3 regions of the Yersinia antarctica genome follow, and region 1 is predicted to be linked to each of the others. Evidence: predicted binding sites of a transcription regulator. Region 1 holds the regulator's gene; each other region holds the start of a gene.

Region 1 (10,194 bases):
GGCCATCATTACCACTGCCGGTGTTTTGTTGTACAGCAAGGCAATGTGCTCGCGGAAAATAACGGTAAATACCGCAGTGACACAGGCCAGCATTAAACCCACGGCAATACTGGTATAAGCGGCCACTCTCGCTTGTTCTACCGAGCCTTGACCGAGGCGGAAACCAACACGAATGGTGGCTGCTACGCTCAGCGACATCGGTAACATAAACATTAATGAACTAAAGTTGAGCGCAATTTGGTGCCCGGCAACAGCGACAATGCCCAGGGGTGAAACCAGTAAGGCGACAACCGCGAACAGCGTCACTTCAAAGAAGAGTGCCAGAGCAACCGGCAGGCCTAGGCCACCCAAGCGTTTCATTACTTGCCAGTCCGGTGCGGCGAACCCTTTCTCCAGTTTGATATCTTGCTGTGAACGAGCGCGGGTGACATACCAGCGCATCATCAGGAACATCACCCAGTAGACTGTGCCTGTTGCCACCCCGCACCCGACGCCACCCAATGCCGGAGCACCGAATTTCCCGTAGATGAAAATATAGTTAACCGGAATATTCACGAGCAAACCAATAAAGCCGATAACCATCCCCGGCTTGGTTTTGGATAATCCTTCACATTGATTACGTAGCACCTGGAAGAAGAGATAGCCCGGCGCACCCCACATAATGGCATGCAGGAAGCCCACGGCTTTATCTGCTAGCACGGGGTCAATATTATGCATTTGCATAATAACGTGGTCGCTATTATATAGAACAAACATAATTAGCAGTGAAACGCAAAACGCCAGCCAAAACCCTTGCCTGACTTGATGGGCAATTTGATTGCGACGCCCGGAACCGTTGAGCTGTGCAACTGTCGGGGTTAGTGCCAACAACAAACCATGGCCAAATAAAATAGCCGGTAACCAGATAGAAGTACCTACCGCCACGGCAGCCATATCAGTAGCACTGACAGAACCGGCCATAATGGTGTCAACCACGCCCATGGCGGTTTGAGATAATTGCGCGATGACAACGGGAATAGCGAGAGCCAATAAGCTACGCGCTTCGACGATATACTTCTGCACGTATGCACCTTTCTCTACCCGTCGCCCTTCAATATACAGGGGTGTTGGCTGCCCTTGCTCACTCCAGACACTTAGTTATCTAAGCTCCTGGAGGTTCACGCGGTTGCCGCCTACCTGTATCTCGAAGTAACTTGGGTATAACCTAGTTATGATTTCAATAACGACTATTTATCGCGCCATGGGCGATAAATAAAATAGCGGAAAAACAATGAAGGATTGTACCTGCTCATCGCGCTTAAGCAATCTTTGTTGCTAATTATCAGCTAAATACCTCTTATCTGTTTTTTTAGTGTAAGTGGTTTGGTTTTCCTTATCTTCTGAGGCAAAATCAAGGCAAAGAAACTTTCTTTCTATAGATAAGAGGCATGGCGTATGTTTACCGGTATTGTTCAAGGCACCGCGCCGGTGGTTGCCATCGAAGAAAAATCAAATTTCCGCACCCATGTAGTAGACATGCCAGCGGAGATGTTGCCTGAATTAGCGTTAGGCGCTTCTGTTGCCCACAATGGTTGCTGTCTGACAGTCACCGCCGTTGAGGGTAATCGGGTTAGCTTTGATTTAATGAAGGAGACACTGCGTATTACCAATTTGGGCGATATTAAGGTTGGTGATACCGTTAATTTGGAACGTGCGGCTAAATTCAGCGATGAAATCGGTGGGCATCTCATGTCCGGCCATATTATTTGTACTGCTGAGATTGCCAAGATATACACATCAGAAAATAATCGTCAGATCTGGTTTCGTATGCCCAGCTTTGATTTAATGAAGTATGTGTTACACAAAGGTTTTATCGGTATTGATGGTATCAGCCTAACTATTGGTGAGGTTGTGGGGAACCGCTTCTGTGTACATCTGATACCAGAAACATTGTCGCGGACCACATTAGGTAAAAAGCGTTTGGGACATCGGGTAAATATCGAGATCGATCCACAAACCCAGGCGGTGGTGGACACGGTTGAGCGGGTATTGGCTCAGCGGGAAACTGTACTCGCTACGCCGGTAGTTGATAAGGCCACTCGCGGATAAATGTGGGCTTAACGTAAATAGGATAGGACAGGCAGTCCACCTGTCCTCTTTTAAGTATTAACGCGGCACGCGAATCCCACCCTCGACCCCGTTAGGGCTGAATAATACTTGCCACAGTTGGATGTCTCTGGCGCGGAAAGCACCCGCACAGGCATTGAGATAATAGCTAAACATCCGCTCAAATCGCGACGAGTAATTCGCAGCCAGGCTCGGCCACGCGGCTTGAAAACGTTCATACCACGCCATCAGGGTGCGATCATAATCAGCGCCAAAATTGTGCCAATCTTCCATAATAAAATAAGGCTCACTGGCGTTAGCAATATGTTTTACTGACGGCAGGCAGCCATTAGGGAAGATATATTTATTAATCCACGGATCGATACTCAGATCAGTACGATTAGCACCGATAGTGTGCAGTAAGAACAAGCCATCTGGCTTCAAATTGCGGTTTACCACATCAAAATAGGTGTGATAGTTCTTTGGCCCGACATGCTCGAACATACCGACAGAAACGATACGATCGAACTGTTCGTTCAGATCACGATAGTCTTGCAATAAAATAGTGACGTCTAAACCTTCACAGCGTTTTTGTGCCAGTTTTTGTTGTTCAGCCGAAATGGTCACACCGGAAACGGCGACGCCGTAATGCCGGGCAGCATAGGCTGCGAGGCCTCCCCAGCCACAACCGATATCGAGCAATGTCATGCCCGGAGCCAATTGAAGTTTTTCGCAGATCATCCGCAGTTTATTTTCCTGCGCTTGCTCAAGGGTCGTGGCATCTTTCCAGTAAGCGCATGAGTATTGCATATTCGAATCGAGCATTAGGCTAAACAGATCATTACCCAGATCGTAATGTTCTTTGCCAACAATCCAGGCTCTTTTCTTTGATTGCAAATTAATAATACGCGCAGCAGCAATGCGTAAAGTATCTTTGAGATGGTGTGGAAGTTGATTTTCCAGGCCAGCCCTGAGAACCCGTTGGAAAAAGATATCCAAGCGGTCACATTCCCACCAGCCGTCCATATAACTCTCACCTAATGCCAAAGATCCTTCTTGAAGTATTCGTTTGAAAAAGTCTGGGTTATTGATTCGAATGTCGAAAGGGCGTGAGCCATTGATTTCAATATCAGCCCGATTCAGCATTTCTTGTACAATGCGAAACCAAGGGGTTTCTTGAATACTCTGGTCTTCTATACAGGATGAACTCATAGCTTCTCCATCACTTTCTTCTGACTTATGACCCGCGATATATGCAGATTCATACCAATAAGGTTGTCGTGACCTTGGTGTCTAATATCCATAACGGACAGAGGAAGATTAAGAAGAAACCCTAATAAAGATTGATTTAGGGTAACTCATCCATAAGCGTAAATGTGACGCAATCCACGCGCACAGAAAGTACTTAAGATAATGCTTTTTTTTAATGATATCGTAATTGGTTAAATCGAGTATAGGCTTGCCGGGAGGCTTTCTCAATAATAAATCACACCCGGCTCACGTGTTCCTTAGTGACTATTTCTATTGGAAATTAATTCACTTCGTCCTTGACGCTACCGCGGTGTTAGCGGCTCTCGTTACTTAGCCCATCCTTGGGTCTCGCCTCTATCAGGCTGCCGCTTGCAGCGTTCAAATCGATTTCCGACCCGAATCATTCCTTATCCAGGCTCACCGTGGTTCATTCGTTTGTTGCTTTGCTGTAACACCGATGACGTTGGGCATCGGATTAGTATCATTTTTTTCTTTTCGCAATGCGTAGCAATGAATGCCATATCCTAAAAACGCCAGCACCACGGTCGACAGCATCACGGTCACTGTTGCCAGCAATGGCTGGCTGATATAGGCCGATACCAACATACTGGCAACAAAACATAACCCGAGCTGAAGCGTATTTTGCAGCGCGGCTGCTTTACCGGTGTTAGCTGGAAAAGGCATTAATGCATTCGCTACGATAATAGGGTAGCAGGCACCATTCACCAGCGCCATTATGCAGAATGGAATAAGTAAGGTCAGCAGCGTCGGCGTGGTTAACGTTGCTATCAGATAAAGTGCAATCATGCTGATTGCATATCCCGCCAACAGCCACGGCAGCAAGGTATTACCCTTGATTCGGGAAAGAGCACTGCGACAACCAAATCCACCTAACAGGAAGGCCAGGGTCTGGGGGACATAACTTAATCCGATGACATTCGGGCTATAACCCATATCACCCAGAATAAAAGGTGAACCGGTTAACCAGGCAAAGAAACCGGCACTACAGGCAGCAAACATCATCACGTTGCCACTAAATGTTGCCGACTTAAGCAACTGCCAGAAACTGATGTTGGTGCTAATGCGTGCAGCATTATCTTGTGCGGTTTTTTTGCGTTCGTTCAACCGCGCCGTTGGGATCAATAGCAGCAACGTAACGGCCAGTAGCACTACAAAAATTGAACGCCAACTGAAGTGGTTTAATAACCAGGCACCCAGTAGCGGAGCTAACGCGGGAGAGAGTGCTACGAGCGGCATAATGGTGGCAAACACGCGATTGGCCTTGCCATCGCGATAACGGTCTACCACTAACGCCTGCCAACTTACAGCAGCAGAACACACCCCTACCGCTTGAATAAAGCGGAGTACCAATAATTGTGTCGCATTTTCAACCCATAAAATCCCCAGACAACCGATGGCAAATAACGCCAAACCGGCTAACAGTACCGGTTTACGGCCTAACTTATCCGATACGGGTCCCCAGATAAGCTGAGCGATAGCAAAACCGGCGAGGAAGATACTTAAGCTGGCACTGATGGCGCCGGCAGACGTTTGAAGCTCTTGTTGCATTGCGCCAAAAGCGGGTAGATACATGTCAGTGGCCAAATAGCCCAACATACTCAGACCGGCCAGATAGAACATAAAACCAGACGACGTTTTCATTCTTTATTTCTCTTTATATCCTTGGTCCTTGAAACCGCAGAGGTGTTAGCAGCGGCTCCAATGACGTTGGCTAAATTATAATTTTTGCAGGCAAAACTTCTGTTATAGAAAATTAATTGCGGAGGGCATTCTATCCGCTGCGATATTCTGTTGTGAAACGGTAATATTTGCACCATGCTATTAAAAAATTTGATAGCAAATTGGTGATGTAAAAAGGTGAAAAACTATGTGGTCTGAATATTCACTGGATGTGGTGGACGCAGTAGCCCGTACTGGGAGTTTCAGTGCTGCTGCTCAAGAATTGCACCGCGTACCGTCTGCGATTAGTTATACGGTGCGCCAGTTGGAAGAGTGGTTGGCCGTTCCGTTGTTTGAACGACGTCATCGCGATGTGGAATTAACCGAAGCTGGCGTGGTTTTTATTAAAGATGCGCGAGATGTTATCAAAAAAATGAATGACACACGCCGTCAGTGTCAACAGGTGGCGAATGGTTGGCGTGGGCAGTTAAATATAGTAATAGATAAAATTGTTAAACCACAGCGTAGTCGCCGTTTAGTGTTGGATTTTTACCGACATTTTCCTGATATTGAACTGCGGGTACGCTATGAAGTATTCAACGGTGTGTGGGATGCGCTGGTGGATGGGCAGGCGGAAATGGCCATTGGTGCGACCCGCGCGATCCCGGTCGGTGGGCGGTTCATCTTTCGCGATATGGGCTTTTTAAGCTGGCATTGTGTGGTGAGTGTCGATCATCCTTTAGCCCAATTAACCGAGCCACTTAGCGATAATCAGTTACGGCCTTATCCCTCACTTTGCCTGGAAGATACCGCCCGTAATTTACCTAAACGTGACACCTGGACTTTAGCAAACCAGCAGCGATTGGTCGCCCCGGACTGGGCAACGGGAATCGATTGCCTGTGTGCAGGATTGTGCATCGGGATGGTGCCGGCACACATGGTATCGCCGTTGATTGAGCAAGGGAAGCTAGCGGCACTGACGCTGGCTGAACCGTTGCCCGATAGTCCATGTTGCTTGACCTGGGAGCAGAACAACCATTCACCAGCATTGGCCTGGCTGCTGGAATATCTAGGTGACAGTGTCACACTTAATACCGAATGGTTGAAAGATGACAGTGAGTTATCAATCAATGACTGAGGATTAATGAGGCAAGATTAGCCGCCGATAGAGCTAAACACTACCGGCAGGAGAGGATTAACGGCGATAATCGAGGAACGGGCCATCAGCGACAGAACGGCGCTCAATCAGTTTAGGGTGTACCTCAATGGTCTGCGAATCTTCACGTTTGCTGACAATACGGTCAAGTAACATGGCAAAGGCCGTTTCGCCCAAGCGCTCTTTGGGCTGGTGAATAGTGGTAAGCGCCGGCGAGAAATAGCGCGCATTACGCACATTATCATACCCGATCACCGAAATATCTTGTGGTATCCGTAGGCCCAACTCATCAGCAGCACATATCGCGCCCATGGCCATAATATCGCCGCCACAGAACACCGCCGTTGGGCGATGTTTTTGTGTCAGGATTTGATGCATCGCTTTATAACCGGATTCCGGTTCAAAATCCCCTTGGACCACCCACTCATCACGCAGGGTAATATTTGCTTCTTCCAGTGCTTTCAGGAAGCCCTGGTGGCGGCCACCACCGGTATTACGGGCTAACTGGCCGGGGATAGCCCCAATGTCACGATGACCGCGCTCAATCAGGTAACGGCCCGCCAAATAGCCGCCTTCAAAAGCGTTATCAATAATCGAGTCAGTAAAATCACCCCGTGCGGTTCCCCAATCCATGACGACCATTGGGATATTGCGATATTCTTCCAACATCCCGAGTAGCTGCTCAGGATATTCTGAACACATCACCAGCAACCCATCGACACGTTTTTGTGCCAACATCGCCAGATAAGCTTTTTGCTTGTCCAGATTATTATGAGAATTACATAAAATCAGGGTATAACCTTTGCTATAACAACTATTTTCGACCGCTTCGATCACTTCGGCAAAATAGGGCGCTTCGCTGGATGTTGCCAGTAAACCAATTGATTTAGTGTGATTAACTTTCAAACTGCGGGCTACAGCGCTGGGTGAATAATGCAGTTCTTTAATGGCAGCCCACACCGCAGCCTTGGTATTCTCGGCGACGAAACGAGTTTTGTTGATAACGTGCGAAACGGTGGTGGTGGACACACCCGCGTGTTTGGCCACATCTTTAATCGTTGCCATAAAAAGAATGACTCCTAAGCTTACCGGTTACAGTAGGGTAAGTATTATGTTAATCGTTTGCCTGCATAACCCGAAAACCGCTCAGACAAAAACACGATATTAGGCTGGGAAGTTAAATCAGCTGATTGTCTGAGAGTATTTATTGGACGTTATTAGTCGGTATGCAGTTATGAACTGCGAATTTTGGCTGATCTGGAGGAAAAGTGAAAGGGGTAATCAAAGTTATAAAGTGCGTAATGAGCACAAGATTTTTTTTCTGAACTGTGGGAAAATAATTTAACACACTAACTATGTGCCTTTTCCCTACTACAAACTAACCGGCTAAGGAGTTTTTATGGATACCAATCTGAAAATGTCGCTGATTACGACTGTTGGTGCGCTGGCGATGATTATTGTCTTTAGCTTCGTGGCGGTAATGAATTAATTAAACCGCTTGCCGGTGTGAAGTGATAAGTAGGGCGGGTTAATCCCGCCCTTAATTATTTTTACGCGTAATGCGACGATGGGTTGTCACTCTTCTTGCCGTATCAGGCTAAATTTTTCTCAACGAAAGACCAGTTAACCAGTGCCCAGAAGTTTTCCAGGTATTTTGGCCGCGCATTGCGGTAATCAATATAGTAAGCATGTTCCCACACATCTACGGTTAACACTGGTTTATCGTTGGTGGTCAGTGGAGTTGCTGCATTAGACGTACTGACAATCGCCAGTGTGCCATCTGCTTTTTTAACCAGCCAGGTCCAGCCCGCACCAAAGTTTTTTACTGCCGCATCAGTAAATTGTGCTTTAAATTCAGCAAAAGAACCAAATGATTGATTAATGGCATCGGCAACTTTGCCCGTAGGTTCGCCGCCGCCGTTAGGTGACAGGCAGTGCCAGTAGAAGGTGTGGTTCCAGACTTGGGCCGCATTATTAAAGATCCCGCCATTAGCGGTTTTTACAATCTCTTCCAGCGTCTTACCCGCAAACTCAGTGTCTTTAATCAAGTTATTGAGATTAACCACATAGGTGTTGTGATGCTTGCCGTAGTGGTATTCCAGCGTTTCAGCTGAGATGTGGGGCTCTAGCGCATTTTGCGCATAGGGTAATGCCGGTAATTCAAAAGACATCGCTCTCTCCTTTCGGGGTTGCTCAGGGTGTTTGCTCCTCAAATCACATCAATTGCCACGGGCAGTGAGGTGGCGAAGAGCGGTTAAAGCTTAATTGTTGTATTTTTGTTGTGGGTATTAATCTTAACAACTTTCAACAGGAATGACAGATATAACCATACTGTTTGATGGGTGATTGTATCACCGTTATGCCATGGGGATAACAAGTGCAGGGGCGTTATTGTGCCATCAGCACCCGGTAGGACAACCGGGCGCAAACTGAAGTCTTAGCGGATGGTTTTCGGTGTGACCACACGGCGTGCGCCAACGTAATGATCCTGCCAGTAGTCATTGTCCAGCATACTGATACGAATTTCTTCACCAGTGCGTGGGGACTGAATGAACTTACCGTTACCCAGATAGACGCCTACATGGTCGGCGACGCCACGGTTGGCAATATTGAAGAACACTAAATCCCCGCTCTCCAGCTCAGCACGTTTGACGGGGGCGGCGTCACGCAAGTGATACATCTCGTTCGCGGTACGCGGCATTTTTATTCTGATCACGTCTTTATAGGCGTAATAGATAAGCCCGCTGCAATCAAATCCGGTATTAGGAGAGGTGCCACCCCAACGATAAGGTTTACCGACTTGCTTCATCAGTTTGCTCATCGCGGTCTGTTTGGCGTGTTGATAGCGTTTTTTATGCGCTGGACTGAGCTTGATTTTACTATTGGCGACTAATTCGGTAGCCGCTTTGCCTTGGGTTTTATTTCTGTGTCGGCCATAAGCGACTCTTTCTGTTTTTTTACCTGCAGTCACTTTTTTATTGGCTGCAGTTTTAATATTGGTTTTTTTCGTATTGCTGGTTTTTTTTGTAGCGATTTTACTGACTTCCTGCGTTTTCTTTTTAATGGTTTTAGTCGTGCCGGCGGCAATTTTCTTTTTATCGCTGCTGGTTGCTGTTTTATTGGTAGTCACTTTGCTGGTAGGGGTTTTATTGCTGGCTACTTTTACTTTTTTGGTACTTTTATCTGCTTTACGTTTTTTACGATCATCAGGGCTGGCCTGGCTGACCTGTCCTTTCTTCTGCTCAGCAGACACATGAGCCTGCGGCGACGCATGCGCCAGATTTAAAAATAGCTGGGTAAACAGCAGCACAAACAGCGTAAATATTAAACGCATAATAACGCTACCAACCTTGCCCTGAGATGAATATGAAGAGTCACAGTATTGCCGAAACTCACGATATAAAAAAGCAGAGAGCGACAGGATCTTAATCGATATTGTGAGAAAACATTAATGGCTTAGATATTGTCGCTTTTTCACACGTCTAATGGACTTAAATCAACCATACGTCAACGAGTTATCTCTTTCCTACTTGAAGCCGCAGGGGGAATCCCATAAAGAAGATAATAGTGAAGTGATGGGATCAAAAATGTTATTCTAAATGCACATATTTGTAGCTGACAATATAACCATTCGTCCACGGAGTAAAGCCCCTGCAAAAGATGGCGTTTTATTCCAGTGGTAACAGTCGCTACAATAGGCCGGACGCAATAATAAAACAGCCCTAATGGATAGGTTCTAAGTATTGTAGCCACTATATGGCTTGAGGAAGCAAGAAATGACGACGATTGATAAAATCCAGCGCCAGATAGCAGAAAACCCAATCCTGCTTTATATGAAGGGTTCACCTAAGCTGCCAAACTGCGGTTTCTCGGCTCAGGCTGTGCAGGCGCTGTCTGCCTGTGGCGAACGCTTTGCTTATGTTGATATCCTGCAAAACCCGGATATTCGTGCGGAACTGCCAAAATATGCTAACTGGCCAACCTTCCCACAATTGTGGGTTGATGGTGAATTGGTCGGCGGT
Region 2 (10,194 bases), 1.2 Mb from region 1:
CTTCATCATCAACCAGCACTTGGATCTGACTAACCCGACTTAAGTTCCCTGTTGCTTCTTTAACAGCAACAATATTTTTAATTTTGGCTAAGCGAGCAATGGTCGGCGGTAACATATCGCAACCGGTACGCGAAGGCACATTATAGAGAATTTGTGGCAAATCGGTACTTTCAGCAATCGCTTTGAAGTGTTGATATAACCCTTCCTGCATTGGCCGATTATAATATGGCGTGACAGTCAAACATCCCACCACACCGGTATTATTAAACCGTTGGGTGAGAGAAATTGCTTCGGAGGTGGCATTAGCGCCGGTTCCGGCAATGACTGGGATTCGGCCGTCGGCCAGTTCGAGCGTCTGCATGACCACATCGACATGTTCGTCATGGTTCAGTGTTGCAGACTCACCAGTTGTGCCCACGGAGACAATCGCCGCAGTACCACTGGTTACATGGTAATCAATCAGTTTCTTCAGGCTTGCACGATCGACCGCACCTTTGTCGTCCATCGGCGTTACCAGTGCAACTATGCTTCCTGTAAACATTGGACTTCCCGTAAACATTGCCCACCCCCTCCTTAAACAAGTTCCTCATGGTACTTTTGACCTCTATCCAAAAGCAAGCAAACAACTGTGTTGTAAGCGCTTGGCAGCAGGTTTTTTTTATGTTTACCATGGTAACCCCAAAGAGCATGACAGGAAGAGCGATTTTGCCGCAGCTTGATGAACATTATCTGGTCATTACCGCACTGGGTGCTGACCGCCCAGGAATCGTGAATACCATCACCCGCCATGTCAGTAGCTGCGGTTGTAATATTGAAGATAGCCGGCTAGCCATGTTCGGTGAGGAGTTCACATTTATTATGCTGCTTTCAGGCAGTTGGAATGCGATTACCCTACTGGAGTCCACCTTACCGCAAAAAGGGGCAGAGCTTGATTTGCTAATTGTGATGAAGCGAACCAACGCTCAGGACCAAAAAGCAATGCCTGCCACAGTATGGGTAAAAGTTGAAGTCAATGACTCCCCCCATATTATTGAACGGTTTACCAACTTGTTTCATTGTCACAATATGAATATCGCCGAGTTGGTTTCCAAAACTCAGCCGGCTGAAGGCGGCAACCCCCCTCGGTTGCATATCCAGATTAGTGCGCACAGTCCCGCCAGCCAAAACAGTTCGATAATTGAACACGCTTTTTATCAGCTATGTACAGAACTCAACGCGCAAGGCAGTATTAGCGTTGTGAACTATCCACAGCATGACTCACGAATGGAGAGTTAGTAATGAGCCCATTGAAAGCCGGTGATATAGCGCCGAAGTTTAGTTTGCCCGACCAAGATGGCGAGCAGATTAGTTTGGCCGACTTCCAGGGACAACGTGTCTTGGTCTACTTCTACCCTAAAGCCATGACACCAGGCTGTACTGTTCAGGCCTGCGGTCTGCGCGACAACATGGATGAATTGAAGAAAGCGGGTGTCGAAGTGCTCGGTATTAGTACCGATAAACCTGAAAAGCTGTCACGTTTCGCTGAAAAAGAGCTACTGAACTTCACATTGCTGTCTGATGAAGATCATCAGGTCGCAGAGCAGTTTGGTGTCTGGGGCGAAAAAAGCTTTATGGGTAAAACCTACGATGGTATCCACCGTATCAGTTTCTTAATTGATGCCGACGGTAAGGTGGAGCATGTGTTTGATAATTTCAAAACCACCAACCACCACGATATCGTAGTGGATTACTTGCGCCAAAGTGCCTGAGTGATTAGTTAGTCAGAAGAGCAAAAAAAGAGCGCTCAAACGCTCTTTTTTATTCGTCATATCTTCATATACTCTAAATAATTCGAGTTGCAGGAAGGCGGCAACTAAGTGAAGCCCCAAGAGCTTACATAAGTAAGTGACTGGGGTGAACGAAGGCAGCCAACGCAGATGCAGCTTGAAGTATGACGAGTATAAGTTAATCTGCGTCGGGGATAAACTCCTCCGGCCAGGCATGAATAACCGCTTTCACCAGCGTAGCTAACGGGATGGCAAAGAATACCCCCCAAAAGCCCCACATGCCGCCAAAAATGATCACTGACAGAATAATCACCAAAGGATGTAGGTTTACGGCCTCAGAGAACAGTACCGGCACCAGCAAGTTACCATCCAGCCCTTGTACTACCAGATAGGCGATAAAAAGTGTCCAGAAATCGGCCCCAACCCCCCACTGGAATAACGCCACCAACACTACTGGAATAGTGACAATCACTGCGCCAATATAAGGGATCAGTACCGAGAAGCCGACTAACACCGCCAATAACAGCGCGTAATTCATACCCATAACAAAGAACACTAAATACGTGGCGATGCCAACAATCACCATCTCCAATACTTTGCCACGAATATAATTGGTTATCTGCTGGTTCATTTCCAGCCAGACTTGCCCAGCCAGACCGCGATTACGCGGTAAAATACGCCGTACTGCATTCAGCATCTGCTCTTTATCTTTGAGCAGGAAAAACAGCATCAGTGGCACCAGAATCAAATAAATTGCCAATGTCAGTAAACCTATCAATGAAGCGAGAGAGATTTTAACCACGGACTCCCCCATCCCCGACAGCTTGCTTCGCAGATTTTCTGCCATCATATCGACAATGCCGGCATCCACCAGCGCGGGATAACGCGAAGGTAATGTCTGAGCAAACGCATTGAATTTATTAAGCATTTTCGGCATATCTGATATCAGATTATTGCCCTGTTGCCACACCGTTGGCGCCACAACAAATACCGCCAGTAGTGTGATACCACCGAAAATCACCAGTACGATACTGGCCGCCCATGGGCGCGAACAACCAATACGTTGTAATCGGGCGGTTGGCCATTCTAACAAATACGCCAACACGATCGCCGCCAGCAGAGGAGCCAAAATGCCACTGAAGAAGTAGAGAATGCAGAATCCAGCCAACAGAATAACCAATAAAGCGATAACCTGCGGGTCGGTAAAACGCCGACGATACCACTGTAACAACAGCTCTAGCATCCGTAATTGCTCCTTAAGTGCCATGAGAGATCGACAAATTAGTCGATCCCTTTAACCGCCCCGACATGCAGGGACATAACGAAGGTAAATTGTTTTCGTCAGACGTTCCCTTATCTCCACATGCTGGCTAAGATAGTTGCGGGCCTCAGCACGGATGTTGAGCTTAACCTTTGACGTATTTGATGCTATTTATGTGATCTATACCCAATTGTACTGGAGAGTAGAGTAAGGAAGAAGAACTCTTACACATCTCGGAGTCTAATTGTCATTACATTAGCAAGGGCAGCCTCGTTTATGACTTATCGGTTAACTAAAACAGGTCGGTTAAGTAAGACAATGATCGCCACACTACTCAGTAGCTTGCTGCTCACTGGCACAATACCTGCCAGCGCTGAGACACAAGACCTGCTGCCCGATATTGGTACCTCTGCGGGTGCCACTTTGAGTATCGATCAGGAAAAGGCAATGGGGGATTTTTATGTCCGCCAAATGCGCGCCAGCACACCGCTGATTTATGACCCGCTATTGACTCAATATATCAATACGCTGGGTAATCGGCTGGTCGCCAATGCCTACTCAGTACGTACGCCGTTTCATTTCTATTTAGTGAATAACGATCAAATTAACGCTTTTGCTTTCTTCGGTGGCAATGTGGTGCTCCACTCTGCCCTGTTCCGCTATACCGAAAACGAAAGTGAACTAGCATCTGTATTAGCACATGAAATATCTCATGTGACTCAACGCCATCTGGCGCGCGCGATGGAAGAACAGCAAAGAATGGCGCCGCTGACGTGGGTCGGGGTACTAGGTTCTATTCTGTTAACCATGGCCAGCCCACAAGCAGGGATGGCGGGTTTGAGCGGCACGTTAGCAGGCGCTCAACAAGGCGTCATCAGCTTTACTCAAGGCAACGAACAGGAAGCTGACCGTATAGGTATTCAGGTATTACAGCGTTCGGGGTTTGATCCGCAGGCCATGCCTAACTTCCTGCAAAAATTAGCCGATCAGTCACGATATACATCAAAACCACCGGAAATGCTGCTGACTCACCCCTTACCAGATAGCCGTTTATCTGATGCGCGTAACCGTGCTAATCAGATGAAACCGCACCCTATCGCGTCATCACAAGATTACTTATTCGCCAAAGTTCGTATTCTGGGCATGTATGGCTCAACTGAGAACAGCCTCACGCCAGACCTGCTGGAAACATTGAGTAAAGGCACGGTGCGCGAGCAATTGGCGGCCAAATACGGTCAGGCCATTTTATGGTATCAGGCCAAAAAGTACGATGAAGCCCGCAATCTGTTACAGCCCCTGTTAGCGCAACAACCGGGCAATATTTGGTTCCTTGATTTGATGACTGATATCGATCTGGGGCAAAACAAAGCCGCCGCCGCCATTGCCCGCCTGCAAGCGGCAACCGCTAAACAAAATGATGAGCCGGTGTTGCAATTGAACCTGGCCAACGCTTATGTCCAAGGTGGCCAACCGGCGGCAGCAGTCAAGATACTAAATCGCTACACCTTTGCTAATCCAAACGACCCTAATGGCTGGGATCTGTTAGCCCAGGCAGCAGCTGCACTGGGTTTACGTGATCAGGAACTGGCTGCTCGGGCAGAGAGCCTGGCTTTGAGCGGCAAATTGCCACAGGCCATCGGCCTGCTCAGCGATGCCAGTGCTCGGGTGAAATTGGGGAGTCTGGAACAGGCGCGTTATGATGCGCGCATTGACCAGTTACGCCAGCTAGATAAGCGCTTCCAGAAATACCAGAAGTCTTAAGGAAATTTATCATGAAAGATGTCACGTTTTATCATAATCCACGCTGCTCTAAAAGCCGGGAAACCCTCGCGCTGGTTGAACAGCAGGGGATTCAGCCACAGGTCATATTATATTTAGACAATCCACCGTCTGTGGCGGGGTTAAAAGCGTTACTGCAACAACTCGGCTTTCATGACGCGCGGCAGCTTATGCGCACCAAAGAAGATCTCTACAAAACACTGAATTTGGCAGATGAGGCACTAACGCAGGATCAGTTGCTGCAAGCAATGAGCGATAACCCAAAGCTTATCGAGCGCCCGATTGTGGTTTATTACGGCCAGGCACGTATCGGCCGCCCGCCTGAGCAGGTGCTTGAGATTTTACCGTAACTTGATTGCAACCCATGATTGAACGCTGCGTATCGAAGCGAGGCCGATGGAAGGACCGAGTCACCAACGCAGCGCCCCCTACCACTTGCCAAAGGAAGGGGATTAAAGGCTAAGAGTTTCTTTTACAAAAGGAATGGTGAGCTTACGCTGGGCGGTGATAGAGGCCCGATCAAGTTGATCCAGGGTCATAAACAGTGTGCGCATTTCCCGATCCAACCGTTTTAGCAAGAAACGGCCGACGTCTTCGGGTAATTCAAAACCACGCAATTTGGCACGTAACTGTAAAGCCTGCAATTTTTCATCATCCGACAACGGCTGCAATTTATAGATCTGCCCCCAATCCAAGCGTGAAGCTAAATCAGGCAAACCGAGATTTAATTGCCGTGGTGGGCGATCACCGGTAATCAATAAACGGGTACGGCCGGTTTCAACAATGCGGTTATAGAGATTAAAGATCGCCATTTCCCACTGCTCATCGCCCGCGATACACTCAATGTTATCAATACAAACCAGCGCCAACTGCTCCATACCATCTAATACTTCGGGTACAAAATAGGCACGTTTATCGAGCGGGACATAGCCTACCGCCTCGCCTTTTTGCGATAACTCCGCACAAGCTGCATGTAATAGATGGCTCCGGCCACCGCCTTCGCGCGACCAAAAATAGATATAACTGCCGTGGGACTGATGAACAGTGGACTGGATCGCCGCTAACAGGGACGGGTTCTCCCCCGGATAAAAACTGGCAAAAGTTTCATCATCGGGAAGATAGAGTGGCAGTGAAAGCTGTGCCGGCGTATTCAGAAGCACCTCAACCAACAAAACGGGCGGGAAAACGTGGCAAGCTTACCACAAAAATTAACAACAGCATAAAAACCTGATCTGAAGCGAAAAACTGGCCGAACCCACAATAACTGCCCGGCCAGATATCACTTTTTATTGCACCGATATTAACGTGTGGACTCGTCTTCCTGGGCGTCAATAATCTCTTCTTCAGGGCGAATCAGACTGATCACTTTAAACAGCAAGCTCAAGCCAATCCCCACAACCGTTGCTAAAGCCATGCCTTTCAGTTCTGTTGCGCCGATGTTCACTTTCGCGCCACTCACCCCGATGATCAGGATAACGGAGGTTAAGATCAGGTTTTGTGCTTTGTTATAGTCAACTTTTGACTCGATCAGCACGCGGATACCTGATGCGGCAATAACACCGTACAGCAGTAGTGAAACACCGCCCATCACCGGTACTGGCACCGCTTGAATGGCAGCAGCCAATTTACCGATACAAGACAGCATGATCGCCAGAATCGCCGCGCCACCTATCACCCAAGTACTGTAAACACGGGTGATCGCCATAACACCGATATTCTCACCATACGTGGTATTGGGGGTTGAGCCAAAGAAGCCGGAAATCACCGTCGAAATACCGTTGGCAAACATCGAGCGATGCAGACCAGGGTCACGAATCAAATCCTTTTTCACAATATTCGCCGTGACCACTAAGTGCCCAATATGCTCGGCAATAACCACCAGCGCCGCAGGAAAGATGGTTAAAATAGCGAACCATTCAAAACGTGGGGTATAAAACGTCGGTAAGGCAAACCAATGGGCCTGACTAATCGGGGTTAAATCAACCACCCCCATCACGAATGACAAAGCATAACCGACCAACACACCGATCAAGATAGGGATAATGGCGAAGAAGCCACGGAACAGCACCGATCCCAGAATGGTTACCCCTAACGTCACCATTGAAATGATAATAGTGGTTGAATCTACTGTCACACCTTGGGCGGGCAATAATCCGGCCATACCCGCAGCAACGCCAGCTAACTCAAGGCCGATAACGGCAACAATCGCCCCCATCGCCGCGGGCGGGAACAGCACATTCAGCCAACCCGTTCCGGCTTTTTTCACAATCAGCGCCACCAGACAAAACAGCACGCCGCACATGATAAAACCACCCAAGGCAACTTCGTATCCCAAGGGCAATAGCAGCAGTACCGGTGAGATAAACGCAAAACTTGAGCCGAGGTAAGCCGGGATTTTTCCCTTACAAATAAACAGATAGAGCAAGGTTCCGATACCGTTGAACAGCAGCACCGTGGCCGGGTTAATTTTAAATAGAATAGGAACTAAAACGGTGGCACCAAACATGGCGAACAAATGTTGAAAACTCAAGGGGATCGTCTGGAGCAGCGGTGGACGCTCGCTGACACCGATGGTGCGACGGCTCATTTCTCTATCCTCTTAATGGTGTGTTTAAAAATGATTATGCTAAAAGTTATTCAAAAAAAAGCCGACTATCGAGTCGGCTATCATCAGTTATTTGGTTCCGAAAATCTTATCCCCGGCATCACCCAAACCTGGAATGATATAACCGTGTTCGTTCAGGCACTGATCGATGGCGGCGGTATACAGCTCTACGTCTGGATGCGCTTCTTCTAGCGCTTTGATACCCTCCGGTGCGGCAACCAATACCAACACTTTAATGCTCTGGCAGCCGGCTTTCTTCAGCAAGTCGATAGTCGCAATCATCGAACCACCGGTTGCCAGCATAGGGTCAACAACCAACGCCATACGTTCGTTGATATCAGCAACCAGTTTCTGGAAATACGGTACCGGTTTTAGTGTCTCTTCATCACGATAGACACCCACCACGCTAATGCGGGCACTCGGTATATTTTCCAACACCCCTTCCATCATGCCTAAACCAGCACGTAGGATCGGCACCACCGTAATTTTCTTACCTTTAATCTGTTCAATCTCTACCGGCCCGTTCCAACCCTCAATGGTGACTTTCTCAGTTTCCAGATCGGCGGTTGCCACGTAAGTCAGCAAACTCCCTACTTCAGACGCTAACTCGCGAAAACGCTTCGTGCTGATATCATTCTCACGCATCAAACCAAGTTTATGTTTTACTAGCGGGTGTTTCACCTCAACGATCTTCATTATTTTTCTCCTGGTTAGGCGGTTGACGGCCAAAAAAATCGCGAGATTATACCGCCTTTTTTTTTGAACGCCACAATGAATAGCCTGATTCAGATCAATAGAAAATCAATCTTAAGTCAAGAAAGCTAAAAATCAGCGTGATATCACAAGCTACTCGCAAACGTTTGCCTGCGCTGTTAGAATTGTCGCGTTTTCTTCCTATAGCCAAAGTAATTGGCGTTGCAGGTAGGCTGCCAGCAAGCGAACTGCGATGAGCTGACTAAGTCAGTGATTTGGATAAGTTCGTGCAGCGAGCCCTCTTGCGGCTTCAAGTATGAAGGATATAAGCTCAAACAGCCAACCGCCGTGGGGACCTCGCTGTGACCAACAAAACCTCTCTCAGCTATAAAGACGCAGGCGTAGATATCGATGCCGGTAATGACCTTGTTGATCGCATAAAAGGTGTGGTTAAACAAACTCGTCGCCCAGAAGTGATGGGTGGATTGGGCGGGTTCGGTGCCCTGTGTGCTTTGCCACAAAAATACCGTGAACCTATTTTAGTCTCAGGCACCGACGGCGTAGGCACTAAGCTGCGCCTGGCGATGGACCTGAAACGCCACGATACCATTGGTATCGATTTAGTGGCCATGTGTGTCAATGACCTGGTGGTTCAGGGTGCTGAACCGCTGTTCTTCCTTGACTACTTTGCCACCGGTAAATTGGATGTGGATACTGCCGCCAGTGTGATTACCGGTATCGCCGAAGGGTGTAAACAATCAGGTTGTGCACTGGTTGGCGGCGAAACCGCAGAAATGCCGGGGATGTACCACGGTGAAGATTATGACGTTGCCGGTTTCTGCGTTGGTGTAGTTGAAAAGTCTGAAATCATTGATGGCAGCAAAGTGACACCGGGTGATGCGTTGGTTGCCTTAGGTGCCAGCGGCCCGCATTCCAATGGTTATTCACTGGTACGCAAAATTCTGGAAGTCAGCAACACCAATCCTGAGCAAACTCAGTTGGATGGTAAATCGCTGGCTGACCATTTGCTGGAACCGACCAAAATCTACGTTAAATCCATTCTCAGCCTGATTGAGCAGCTTGATATTCATGCTATTGCTCATCTGACTGGCGGCGGCTTCTGGGAAAACATCCCACGGGTATTACCCGCAGGGACTCAAGCGGTTATCGACGAAGCTAGCTGGCAGTGGCCTGCGGTATTTAGTTGGTTGCAGCAAGCCGGCAATGTCAGTCGCCACGAAATGTATCGTACCTTTAACTGTGGTGTCGGCATGGTTGTTGCGCTCCCGGCAGAACTGGCTGATATCGCCGTTGAGTTACTGACCGCATCCGGTGAGAAAGCCTGGAAAATCGGTGTGATTGCGGCGGCGACTGACGGTGCAGATCAAGTCATCATCAATCCATAACATTGCTGACTCAGCCTGCAGCTTCAAAATCCCGATGAGCTGACTCAAGTCCGTGATTCAGGTGACAAATCTGCCGGGAGCAGATTTCAACGCTGCTTGCAGCGGCCTCAACGAGGCGAGGCCCACGGATGGGCCGAGTAATGCGCGCAGCCAACACCCCGCAGCTTCAAGTACGAAGGGTATATGAAAAAGATAGTGGTTTTGGTCTCCGGCCAGGGCAGTAATCTACAAGCGTTGATCGACGCCCAACAACAAGGGCGTATTTCAGGTACCATCAGTGCCGTGTTCAGTAATAACCCCGATGCTTATGGGTTGGAACGAGCTGAATTGGCGGGTATTCCCCACCATGCTGTGGATGCCAAGTCCTATGCGGATCGCGCCAGTTTTGATTTGGCATTGGCGCAAGCCATTGACTACTATCAGCCTGACTTACTGGTGTTAGCCGGTTATATGCGCATTCTCAGTGCAGAGTTTGTTCAGCACTATGCTGGACGAATGTTAAATATCCATCCGTCACTGTTGCCGAAATACCCCGGTCTGCACACTCATCGTCAGGCACTGGAAAACGGTGATCCGGAGCATGGCACCTCAGTGCATTTCGTTACTGAAGAGCTGGACGGCGGCCCGGTTATTCTGCAAGCCAAAGTACCGGTTTTCAGTGAGGATAGCGAAGAGGATGTGGTC
Region 3 (10,194 bases), 1.3 Mb from region 1:
CATCTTCACCCGGATGACCGGCTGCTGACATCCAGTTAGCTGACAGTTTAATGCGCTTTAGCTCACCAATCTGAGTGGCCGCGATATTGGTCAGTGCTTCGCCTACCGCCAGACGGGCTGAGGCGGCAAAGTCTAGCAATGCCACTGGCGCACGTTCACCCAATGACATCGCTTCACCATAGTAGCTGTCCAGACTGGCACTGGTAACCGCACAGTCGGCCACCGGAATCTGCCACGGGCCAACCATTTGATCACGTGTCACCATGCCGGTCACACTACGGTCACCGATGGTAATCAAGAAGGTTTTCTCTGCCACTGCCGGTAAATGCATCACCCGTTTGACCGCATCAGCGATGCTTATCTCAGCACGTTGCAATGCATCACCCTGTGCCTGAAGGCGGGTGACATCACGCAGCATCTTCGGCGTTTTACCCAGCAAGACATCCAAAGGCATGTCAATTGGTTGATTATCGAAGTGGCGGTCATTCAGTGTCAGATGTTTTTCTTCAGTGGCTTCACCTATAACGGCATAGGGCGCACGTTCACGGCGACAAATTTCATCAAACTGAGCCATCTGCGCGGGGGCAACAGCCAGAACATAACGCTCCTGAGACTCGTTACACCACACTTCCAGCGGGCTCATGCCCGGCTCATCATTGAGGATGTCACGCAGCTCAAAACGGCCGCCACGACCACCATCACTGACCAGTTCTGGCATGGCATTAGATAAACCGCCCGCACCGACGTCATGAATAAATAGAATCGGGTTGTGGTCACCTAACTGCCAGCAACGGTCAATCACTTCCTGACAGCGGCGTTCCATTTCCGGGTTATCACGTTGTACCGAAGCAAAATCCAGATCCGCATCTGACTGACCCGATGCCATGGAAGAGGCCGCGCCGCCACCCAGACCGATATTCATCGACGGGCCGCCGAGCACCACCAGCTTGGCACCGACTGTTATCTCGCCTTTTTGTACATGGTCGGCCCGAATATTACCGATGCCACCGGCCAGCATGATCGGCTTGTGGTAGCCACGTAACTCAGTGCCGTTATGACTGTTGACGCGCTCTTCATAAGTACGGAAGTAGCCCAGCAGCGCCGGACGGCCAAATTCGTTGTTAAAGGCCGCGCCGCCCAGTGGACCTTCGGTCATGATATCCAGCGCAGTCACAATCCGATCCGGCTTACCGAAATTCTCTTCCCACGGTTGTTCAAAACCGGGAATACGCAGGTTAGAAACAGAGAAACCCACCAAACCGGCTTTAGGTTTAGCGCCACGCCCGGTAGCACCTTCATCACGGATTTCGCCACCAGACCCGGTAGCAGCACCCGGCCAGGGTGAAATTGCCGTCGGATGGTTATGAGTTTCTACTTTCATCAGGATATGCGCCGCTTCCTGATGGTAATCATAAACGCCATTATCAGGTGCAGCAAAGAAGCGCCCGACCTGAGAACCTTCCATCACCGCCGCATTGTCTTTATAGGCTGACAACACGTAATCCGGCGTGTGTTCAAAGGTATTTTTGATCATTTTAAACAGTGTCTTAGGCTGAGAAACACCGTCAATTATCCAATCTGCATTAAAGATTTTATGCCGACAATGCTCAGAGTTTGCCTGAGCAAACATATACAGCTCAATATCCGTCGGGTTACGCCCCATACCGGTAAAGGCGGCCAGCAAATAGTCAATTTCATCTGGAGCAAGAGCCAGGCCCAGCTTAATATTAGCCAGCTCCAGTGCACTGCGGCCCTGCGCTAAGATATCCACCCGTTGTACTGGGGCAGGTTGATGATGAGAGAATAACTGCTCTGCTTGCTGCAAATCGGTGAATACCGTTTCCATCATGCGGTCATGCAGCAGCGCCGACAATTGCTGCCATTGGCTTTCATTCAGGTCTGGGCCTTGAATATAGAAAGCCAGGCCACGTTCCAGACGCAGAACCTGTGGCAACGCACAGTTGTGCGCAATATCCGTCGCTTTGGAAGACCACGGAGAAATGGTCCCCGGCCTTGGCGTAACCAGTAACAAACGCCCTTCTGGCGCATGTTCAGGGAGAGAGGGTCCATACTTAAGCAGCCGTTGGAGCCTGGCGTGTTCATCAGCACTTAACGGAGCGCTAACATCGGCAAAGTGAACATATTCGGCGTAGATATCACTCACCAAAAGGTGAGCATCCAGGCAACGGGACAGCAGTTTGGTAATACGAAAAGCCGACAAAGCGGGCGAACCACGCAGTATTTCCATAATCTAAGTTTCTCTCTCTTCGAAGCGACTGGAACAGCACTTCATTGGGCGCAGCATTTATTGGCGCAAAACAGGGGAAAACGCGGGCATTATAGTGAATCTACGCCTCCGACGAAACCGTTTGCGTAGCTATTATTAATAATTGAGTCAGAAATTGTCGTTATCTAGAGAACACCAATACTGAATAAATAAGCTCGCAATAAAGTTGCACACTGACGATTTGTTGCGCAAAATGCCACTCCACTGGGGTTTTAACCATGTCGATTCTTACTTCACAACACACACATAAAGAGCGCTGCCGAGAGATAACTATTTGACGCGCATAAAATTAAATTACTTTGTTATCGGTGTAGTTGCCTTACTTCTGGCCCTCGCGCTGTGGCCCAATATTCCCTGGCGCAGTAGTCAAGAAGGACAACTAGACCGTATAAAAGCCCGTGGCGAGCTACGTGTTAGCACGATTAGCTCACCACTTATCTACTTTACCGGAAAGGATGGCCCTTCCGGTCTTGACTATGAGCTGGCCAACCGTTTTGCGGACTATCTGGGGGTTAAGCTCGTCATTACCCCTCATCATAATATTGATGACTTGTTTGATGCACTTGATAACGATGATGCAGACATGCTGGCTGCCGGGCTAATTTATAACCGTGAGCGTCTTAATCGGGCGCGTACCGGCCCTGCCTATTATTCAGTCTCGCAACAGTTAGTATACCGATTGGGTAAACCACGACCAAAATCATTCAGTGATCTAAAGGGTCAATTGATTGTCGCCTCTGGATCGGCCCATATGACCACCCTCAAACAACTTAAGCAGAGCAAATATCCCGATCTTAACTGGGAATCATCCGTTGATCGTTCTGGCAAAGAGTTACTGGAACAGGTCGCGGACGGCAAACTTGACTATACCCTGGGTGATTCGGTGACAATTGCCCTACTGCAACGCATCCATCCGCAATTAGCGGTTGCCTTTGATGTTACGGATGAAGAGCCAGTAACTTGGTATTTCCAGAAAGGGGACGATGATAGCCTGTATGCCGCCATGCTCGATTTCTACAGCCAGATGGTTGAAGACGGTAGTCTGGCGCGGCTGGAGGAAAAATATCTCGGCCATGTCGGTAGCTTTGATTATGTCGATACCAAAACCTTCCTGTCAGCCATCGACAGTGTGTTGCCCTCTTTCCAATCCTTGTTTGAAAAACATGCCGGGGAAATTGACTGGAAACTGCTGGCGGCGATTGCTTATCAGGAATCCCATTGGAACCCACAAGCCACCTCACCGACTGGCGTGCGGGGGTTAATGATGCTAACCCGCGCCACAGCAAATGGTTTAGGGGTTAAAGACCGGGTTGATCCTGAGGAAAGCATTAAAGGCGGTTCCATTTACTTGCAGCGGTTAATGCAAAAAGTGCCGGAGACCATTCCAGAAGATGAGCGTATCTGGTTTGCGCTGGCCGCCTATAATCTGGGTTATGGCCACATGCTGGATGCTCGCCGCCTGACTAAAAATCAGAATGGTAATCCAGACAGTTGGGTTGATGTAAAAATGCGCCTACCGATGTTGAGTCAAAAGCGCTACTACCCAAGTACCACTTATGGCTACGCCCGTGGCCATGAGGCTTATAACTATGTGGAAAACATCCGTCGTTATCAGGTCAGTCTGGTGGGATATTTGCAGGAAAGAGAGAAAAAAGCAGCCCAACATGCCGCTATCGAAGCTGAGCTGGGTAAAGCTTATCCGGTTGTCGGCCCAGGCTGGTCAATCAATAACTAACATGATGCGAAAACACGTAACTAATCAATAGATTTCAAGATGCTGCCAGCAGTGGCCTCCTAGACGCAAGGCCCACGGATGGGCCGAATCATGACTGCCGCGCGAGTTTCAACGCCTTTTGCTGCTCACGTCGTAGGCGGAAAAAAGCACTTAATTGGTGGGAACACGTCTCTGCCAGTACCCCGGCACTGACCTCTATTTGATGATTCATCCCCGGATGGCGCAAGATATCCACCAGCGAACCGGCAGCACCGGTTTTTAAATCATTGGCCCCATAGACCAAGCGACGGATCCGGCTGTGTATCATGGCTCCGGCACACATTACGCATGGCTCCAGCGTCACATATAGCGTGGCTTCCAGCAGACGATAGTTCTGCACCACCTGCCCGCCTTGCCGTAGCGCCATGATTTCTGCATGAGCGGTAGGGTCGTTATCGCGAATAGACTTATTCCACCCTTCGCCAATCACCTGGTTGCCCAGCACTAACACCGCGCCAACCGGGACTTCTCCCTCTTCTTGTGCCCGCAGAGCCAGCGTCAACGCCCGTAGCATCCAGTACTCATCACTGTATTCAACAGGTAAATCAAATTCAGAAAACAAACTTTTATCAGCAGACACATTAACCTCTCTGGTACTTTGGCGGCGTGCATTATACACAGCCAGCGACAACCGCTATACCCGCTATCTCCAATATAAAGTAGCTCAGTCCATAATGATCGGTTAATGTTCCGGCAGGATATAAATCATTCCTGATATAAATTATCAGCATATGGAAGCCAGCTACATGAAGCTCAGCAAGAAAAATGCCGCGGTAGTACGTAAAACCCTGAATGGATGGGCCAGTGAAGGCGTTATCCCTGAGGAAGAGCATCAACGTTTGTTACAGAATATCGATGTTCAACCGTTTGACTGGCGCAGATTAGCCGGTTACGCCTTTCTTGCCGCACTGGCTTCGTTGGTTATCGCCATTGGCAGCCTGATGGCTGATACTTTCTTACTCAACTGGATAAGCCAGTTTTTCCGCTTTGATCCCCCGGTACGGGTGGTGGTCACGGCGATATTGGCCGCCGTATTTTACGGCTGGGGCTTTAACCGCCGCCGGCGAGATCCCAGTAAGATCTACAGTAATGAAGCCGTACTCTTTCTCGGCGTAATATTCACCGCAGCCGCCATCGGCCAACTCGGTGAGTGGTTGGATAATGGTAGTGGCCGCATCTCAGTATTACTGCTGTTGGGTACCGTCATCTATGGTGTGGTGGGCTGGTTTGGTCGTGCGCCATTAGTATGGCTATTTGCCTTGCTGTCACTGGGTAATGCGTTTGGGGCAGAAACTGGCTATTTGTCCGGTTGGGGTGCCTACTGGCTGGGAATGAGCTACCCGATACGCTTTATTGCTTTTGGCCTGCTACTTTGTGCAGCGGCACTGGTGTTGCAACCGCAGTTGGCACAACGTCGGCTAGATCGGGTGTCACAGGCGATGGGGCTGCTTTATCTGTTTATTGCCCTGTGGTTATTGTCTATTTTTGGCAATTACGGTGACCTGGACTATTGGTATCAAGTGCGCCAGATAGAGTTGCTGCATTGGAGTCTATTGTTTGCCATTGCCGCCAGCGTCGCTATTTGGCTGGGACTAAAACGAGATGATGCCATGTTGCGCGGCTTCGGCCTGACATTTTTGGCCATCAACTTGTATACCCGTTTCTTTGAGTTCTTCTGGGATGCGATGCCGAAAACTATCTTCTTCCTGCTGCTCGGCATTAGCTTGTGGTTACTGGGTCGGCATGCCGAACGAATATGGCGGCTCGGCCACCATGATAATGACGTCACACACTAGAGCCAAAACCACTTAAAATGGCGAATGACTGCAATGGGCGTTTATTCTAATTGCTGTAATTCGCCGCTTTTACTGACCCGCCAGCGATGCTCGCAAAAATACAATAGTGGGTTATCCTGCTTGCTGTCCGAGTATCCGCTATAAAGTTTCAGCGGCGATCCCAAACGCTGTTCCAGTTGCACCACTTTCTCTGGCCCCAAACAGCGCAGAGGTAGTACCCAGCCGCCATTACGCCGCGCCATGCGGCTACCGACCAACCGCAAACGGTGAATAAACGCCGAATCATGATAAACCTGCTCCACCAGCCGTTGCGGCGAGCCAGTTATCAACCATACCTGTGCGTCATGGCTCTCCAAATATTGGCGCAAACGCATCACGACCACGGGAAATTCGGTAACTTTTTGGCGAAAATCATTCACAAAACGTAATTCCAAATCTTTCAAATGCGCTTCGCGCCGACCGAAGGTTATCGCCCACAGTAACAGGCTCATTGGCCAACGAGCGCAACGACCGCCCTGCAGCAATCCCAACCCAATCACCGGCAGTAATGGGACCACCAGCAACAGATTTAGCGGCAAATGTCGCAACAAAAAACGCAAAAAACTGCCAAACATGTCCTGTTGATGTAACGTGCCATCCAGATCAAAGAATACAATGCGTTTGGCGTTTTCTGATAATGCCTCGGCCGTCCCCTCGCGGTTACTGTCAGTTTGCTCAAAGGTCGATGTGGCCTGCTCTGCGCTCAAACGTTACTCCTCAGGATCATTGAATCCCATAAACCAGTTAAATATGAAACCTGCAAGTATGGTGACAATCATCGCGACTAAATACAACATCACTTTGCCTGCGGCATCGAGGCCAATTATCAACGAGTGCTAATCCCCTGAGTGTGAGTCTTACAATGCTGCACGCAAATAGCCATTATGTTGCTGTAGATCCTGGCGAGCCTGCTCGGCACTCACGCCTTTCAGAATCATCAAAATGGCTGGTTTTACGTCAAACTCGGTTTGTGATAAGGCATTTTCAGCCTCTGCACGGCTGGCCCCGGTGGCTTCAACCACAATACGACAAGCGCGATCAACCAACTTCACGTTGGTCGCTTTCACATCTACCATCAGATTTTGATAAACCTTACCCAGTTTCACCATCGCCCCAGTGGATAACATATTCAGCACCAACTTTTGTGCAGTACCCGACTTCATACGCGTAGAGCCAGTGAGGGCTTCCGGCCCTACTACCGGTGAAATCGCAACCTGAGCTTCTTGCGCGATAGGAGAGTCTGGGTTACAAGAAATAGCCGCCGTTGGGCACCCAAGTTGGCGGGCATAGCGTAGCGCACCGATGACATAAGGCGTGCGACCAGAAGCTGCCAGCCCGACCACCATATCAGTTGCCATCAGCTTTAAATCTTGCAGATCCCGCACACCGAGCGCGATATCATCCTCAGCACCTTCCACCGCTTTGAATAAAGCACCCGGGCCACCGGCAATTAGACCAATCACCCTGCCATGAGGCACACCAAAGGTCGGTGGGCATTCGGAAGCATCCAGCACGCCGAGCCGACCACTGGTACCGGCCCCCAGATAAATGAGCCGACCACCTTGCTTTAAGGACTCCGCGGCTAAATCTACCGCTTGAGCGATAGCCGGTAACACCAAACGAATGGCCTCCGGCACTTTGCGATCTTCATCATTAAAGCAGGTCAACATTTCGAGCGTAGAGAACTTATCCAGCTCCATCGTGGCCGGATTACGACTTTCTGAAATCAATGATCCTAGATTCATGACATATTCCTCTTTGAATATTTAATTCGTAAAATTAAATATATAATTGAATATTATATTCTATAAAGCGACTATTTTCTTGCGCCATTCATCGAATGATCAGCAAAAAAGGGTGCTATGCTCCATCACTTGCCCTTTATCTTGAGTCTTTCCGGGTATTATTAAGTTCTCCCGCATTCAGGAACTGATTTATGAGTAGTCTTCTTCGCATTCGTCAGCTTTATCCAACGCTGGCACAAAATGACCGTAAGTTAGCCGATTTTCTGCTAACCAATCCTGAGCAGGCACGTCATCTTAGTTCGCAAAAGTTGGCGCTGCAAACCGGGGTTAGCCAATCTGCAGTGGTTAAATTTGCCCAAAAATTAGGCTATAAAGGCTTCCCGGCGCTAAAACTAGCCCTGAGTGAAATTGTCGCGGCCCCTGCACAGGCAGTGACACTGCATAATCAGATCTTGAGCACTGACAGTTTAAAAATCGTTGGGGAAAAACTCCTGAGCGAGAAAGCCGCAGCACTACGGGCCACCTTGGATATCAATAGTGAAGAACGACTTACGCAAGCATTAGAGATGTTATTGTCGGCACGACGGATTATTCTAACCGGTATTGGTGCTTCGGGGCTGGTGGCAAAAGATCTGGCTTATAAGTTACTGAAAATAGGCATTATGGCGGTCTCCGAAACCGATATGCATGCACAACTGGCCGCCGTACAAGCATTGGATGCACGGGATTTACTGCTGGCTATCTCATTTAGCGGCGAACGCCGTGAGATAAATCTGGCGGCTGAAGAGGCACAGCGTTGTGGTGCCAAAGTGCTGGCATTGACCAGTTTTTCCCCCAACAGTTTGCAGCAACGTGCCGATCATTGCTTATATACCATTTCGGAAGAACCCGCGATTCGCAGTGCCGCGATCTCCTCTAGCACCGCGCAATATGCTCTGACTGATCTATTATTTATGGCGATGATCCAACAAGACTTGGAAAGAGCGCAGGCGAGTATTAAGCACAGTGCGGCACTGGTAAAAAAACTGGTCTAAGGATACCAGAGGGGTATAATCCCCCGCAGTTGAGAATACCCGACCTAAGGTAAGAGAAAGCATGGCCCTGTTGATCACTCGTAAATGTATTAATTGCGACATGTGCGAGCCGGAATGCCCTAATGAGGCAATTTCCATGGGTGCAGAGATCTATCAGATTGATCCGATGCGCTGTACGGAATGTGTCGGTCATTACGAAACACCAACCTGCCAGTTGGTCTGTCCTATCGATAATACGATTGCTATCGATCCTGCCTGGGTTGAGAGTAACGAACAATTGTGGGATAAGTTTGTCCAACTGCATCACGCCGAACGTTTGTAATCCCCGCAGCAAGACTCGTTTTTAATACCAACAATATATTCGCGCATAACAAAAAGGGCGGCATTCGCATGCACGCCCCTGCTCTCTTTCACCACTATTCGCGGCTAAAACGGGCCTAGCTTTCAATAATTACGGTTGCGCAGGCATAACGTCGTTCATCGGCCAACGTTACATGTAAGGATTTGACACCCAGCTCAGCGGCCAATTCTGCCGCGCGCTGATGTAAACGCAGCGTCGGCTTACCCAGTGCATCGTTAACAACTTCAAACTGATTAAATGCCAAGCCATTACGAATACCAGTACCAAATGCCTTGGCCGCGGCCTCTTTAACGGCAAAGCGTTTTGCCAGAAAACGAATTGGCTGCTGATGCTGCTGATAGTGCTGCCATTCCGATGGGCTAAGGATACGCCGCGCCAGTTTTTCGCCACTGCGCTCCACCACCGCTTCAATCCTTGAAATTTCAACAATATCAGTGCCTAACCCCAAAATCGCCATTAACGACGCGCTTCCCGCATTAATACTTTCATCTCAGTAACGGCAGCCGCAAGGCCCGTCATTACTGCCTGACCAATAATTGCATGGCCGATATTCAGCTCATGAATCTCTGGTAAGGCTGCGATCGGTTGCACATTGTGATAGGTCAGGCCATGACCGGCATTCACTTTCAACCCTTTGCCTGCGGCATAGGTCGCAGCTTTGGTGATACGCACTAATTCAGCTTGACGCACCAAATCGGTGGTGGCATCTGCGTACGCGCCGGTGTGGATTTCAATATAAGGGGCACCCACAGTAACGGCTGCATCAATCTGGCGCATATCGGGATCGATAAACAGTGACACCAGAATGCCGGCCTCAGATAATCGGCTCACCGCAATGGTCATTTTATCGAGTTGACCGGCAACATCTAGCCCGCCTTCGGTGGTAACTTCTTGGCGTTTTTCCGGCACCAGACAGCAAAAGTGCGGTTGTAACTCACAGGCAATATCAACCATTTCATCGGTAACCGCCATCTCCAGATTCATGCGGGTCTGGATAGTTTGGCGCAAGATGCGTACATCTCGATCAGTGATATGGCGGCGATCTTCACGTAAATGCACGGTAATACCGTCGGCACCCGCTTGCTCGGCAATAAACGCGGCCTGAACAGGGTCGGGGTAAATGGTCCCACGTGCATTTCGTAATGTCGCAATGTGATC

The links. The regulator PurR, encoded in region 1, represses purine synthesis genes. The targets are predictions, from matches to a motif close to CANGCAAACGTTTGCNTG.
Positions count from the first base shown of each region.
Region 2: a site for PurR is predicted at 8,261-8,278, ahead of purM (phosphoribosylformylglycinamidine cyclo-ligase). Genes of this name have one in related genera too.
Region 3: a site for PurR is predicted at 2,359-2,376, ahead of purL (phosphoribosylformylglycinamidine synthase). Genes of this name have one in related genera too.

Region 1 is NZ_JBSJQF010000001.1:2,323,946-2,334,139, forward strand. It holds gene ACWJJO_RS10710 (MATE family efflux transporter) at 1-1,062, opposite strand, end outside; gene ACWJJO_RS10715 (riboflavin synthase subunit alpha) at 1,435-2,088, shown strand; gene cfa (cyclopropane fatty acyl phospholipid synthase) at 2,146-3,297, opposite strand; gene punC (purine nucleoside transporter PunC) at 3,754-4,998, opposite strand; gene punR (DNA-binding transcriptional activator PunR) at 5,225-6,154, shown strand; gene purR (HTH-type transcriptional repressor PurR) at 6,212-7,237, opposite strand; gene cydH (cytochrome bd-I oxidase subunit CydH) at 7,572-7,661, shown strand; gene sodB (superoxide dismutase [Fe]) at 7,765-8,343, opposite strand; gene ACWJJO_RS10750 (C40 family peptidase) at 8,610-9,506, opposite strand; gene ACWJJO_RS10755 (Grx4 family monothiol glutaredoxin) at 9,949-10,194, shown strand, end outside.
Region 2 is NZ_JBSJQF010000001.1:3,532,619-3,542,812, forward strand. It holds gene dapA (4-hydroxy-tetrahydrodipicolinate synthase) at 1-541, opposite strand, end outside; gene ACWJJO_RS16435 (glycine cleavage system transcriptional repressor) at 706-1,275, shown strand; gene bcp (thioredoxin-dependent thiol peroxidase) at 1,278-1,748, shown strand; gene ACWJJO_RS16445 (AI-2E family transporter) at 1,945-3,009, opposite strand; gene bepA (beta-barrel assembly-enhancing protease) at 3,304-4,788, shown strand; gene arsC (arsenate reductase (glutaredoxin)) at 4,800-5,156, shown strand; gene hda (DnaA inactivator Hda) at 5,259-5,966, opposite strand; gene uraA (uracil permease) at 6,107-7,393, opposite strand; gene upp (uracil phosphoribosyltransferase) at 7,481-8,107, opposite strand; gene purM (phosphoribosylformylglycinamidine cyclo-ligase) at 8,467-9,510, shown strand; gene purN (phosphoribosylglycinamide formyltransferase) at 9,694-10,194, shown strand, end outside.
Region 3 is NZ_JBSJQF010000001.1:3,658,967-3,669,160, forward strand. It holds gene purL (phosphoribosylformylglycinamidine synthase) at 1-2,248, opposite strand, end outside; gene mltF (membrane-bound lytic murein transglycosylase MltF) at 2,562-4,022, shown strand; gene tadA (tRNA adenosine(34) deaminase TadA) at 4,111-4,680, opposite strand; gene ACWJJO_RS16935 (DUF2157 domain-containing protein) at 4,808-5,857, shown strand; gene yfhb (phosphatidylglycerophosphatase C) at 5,899-6,603, opposite strand; partial or broken gene ACWJJO_RS16945 (PTS transporter subunit EIIC) at 6,607-6,702, opposite strand; gene murQ (N-acetylmuramic acid 6-phosphate etherase) at 6,754-7,641, opposite strand; gene ACWJJO_RS16955 (MurR/RpiR family transcriptional regulator) at 7,833-8,675, shown strand; gene ACWJJO_RS16960 (YfhL family 4Fe-4S dicluster ferredoxin) at 8,737-8,997, shown strand; gene acpS (holo-ACP synthase) at 9,113-9,493, opposite strand; gene pdxJ (pyridoxine 5'-phosphate synthase) at 9,493-10,194, opposite strand, start outside.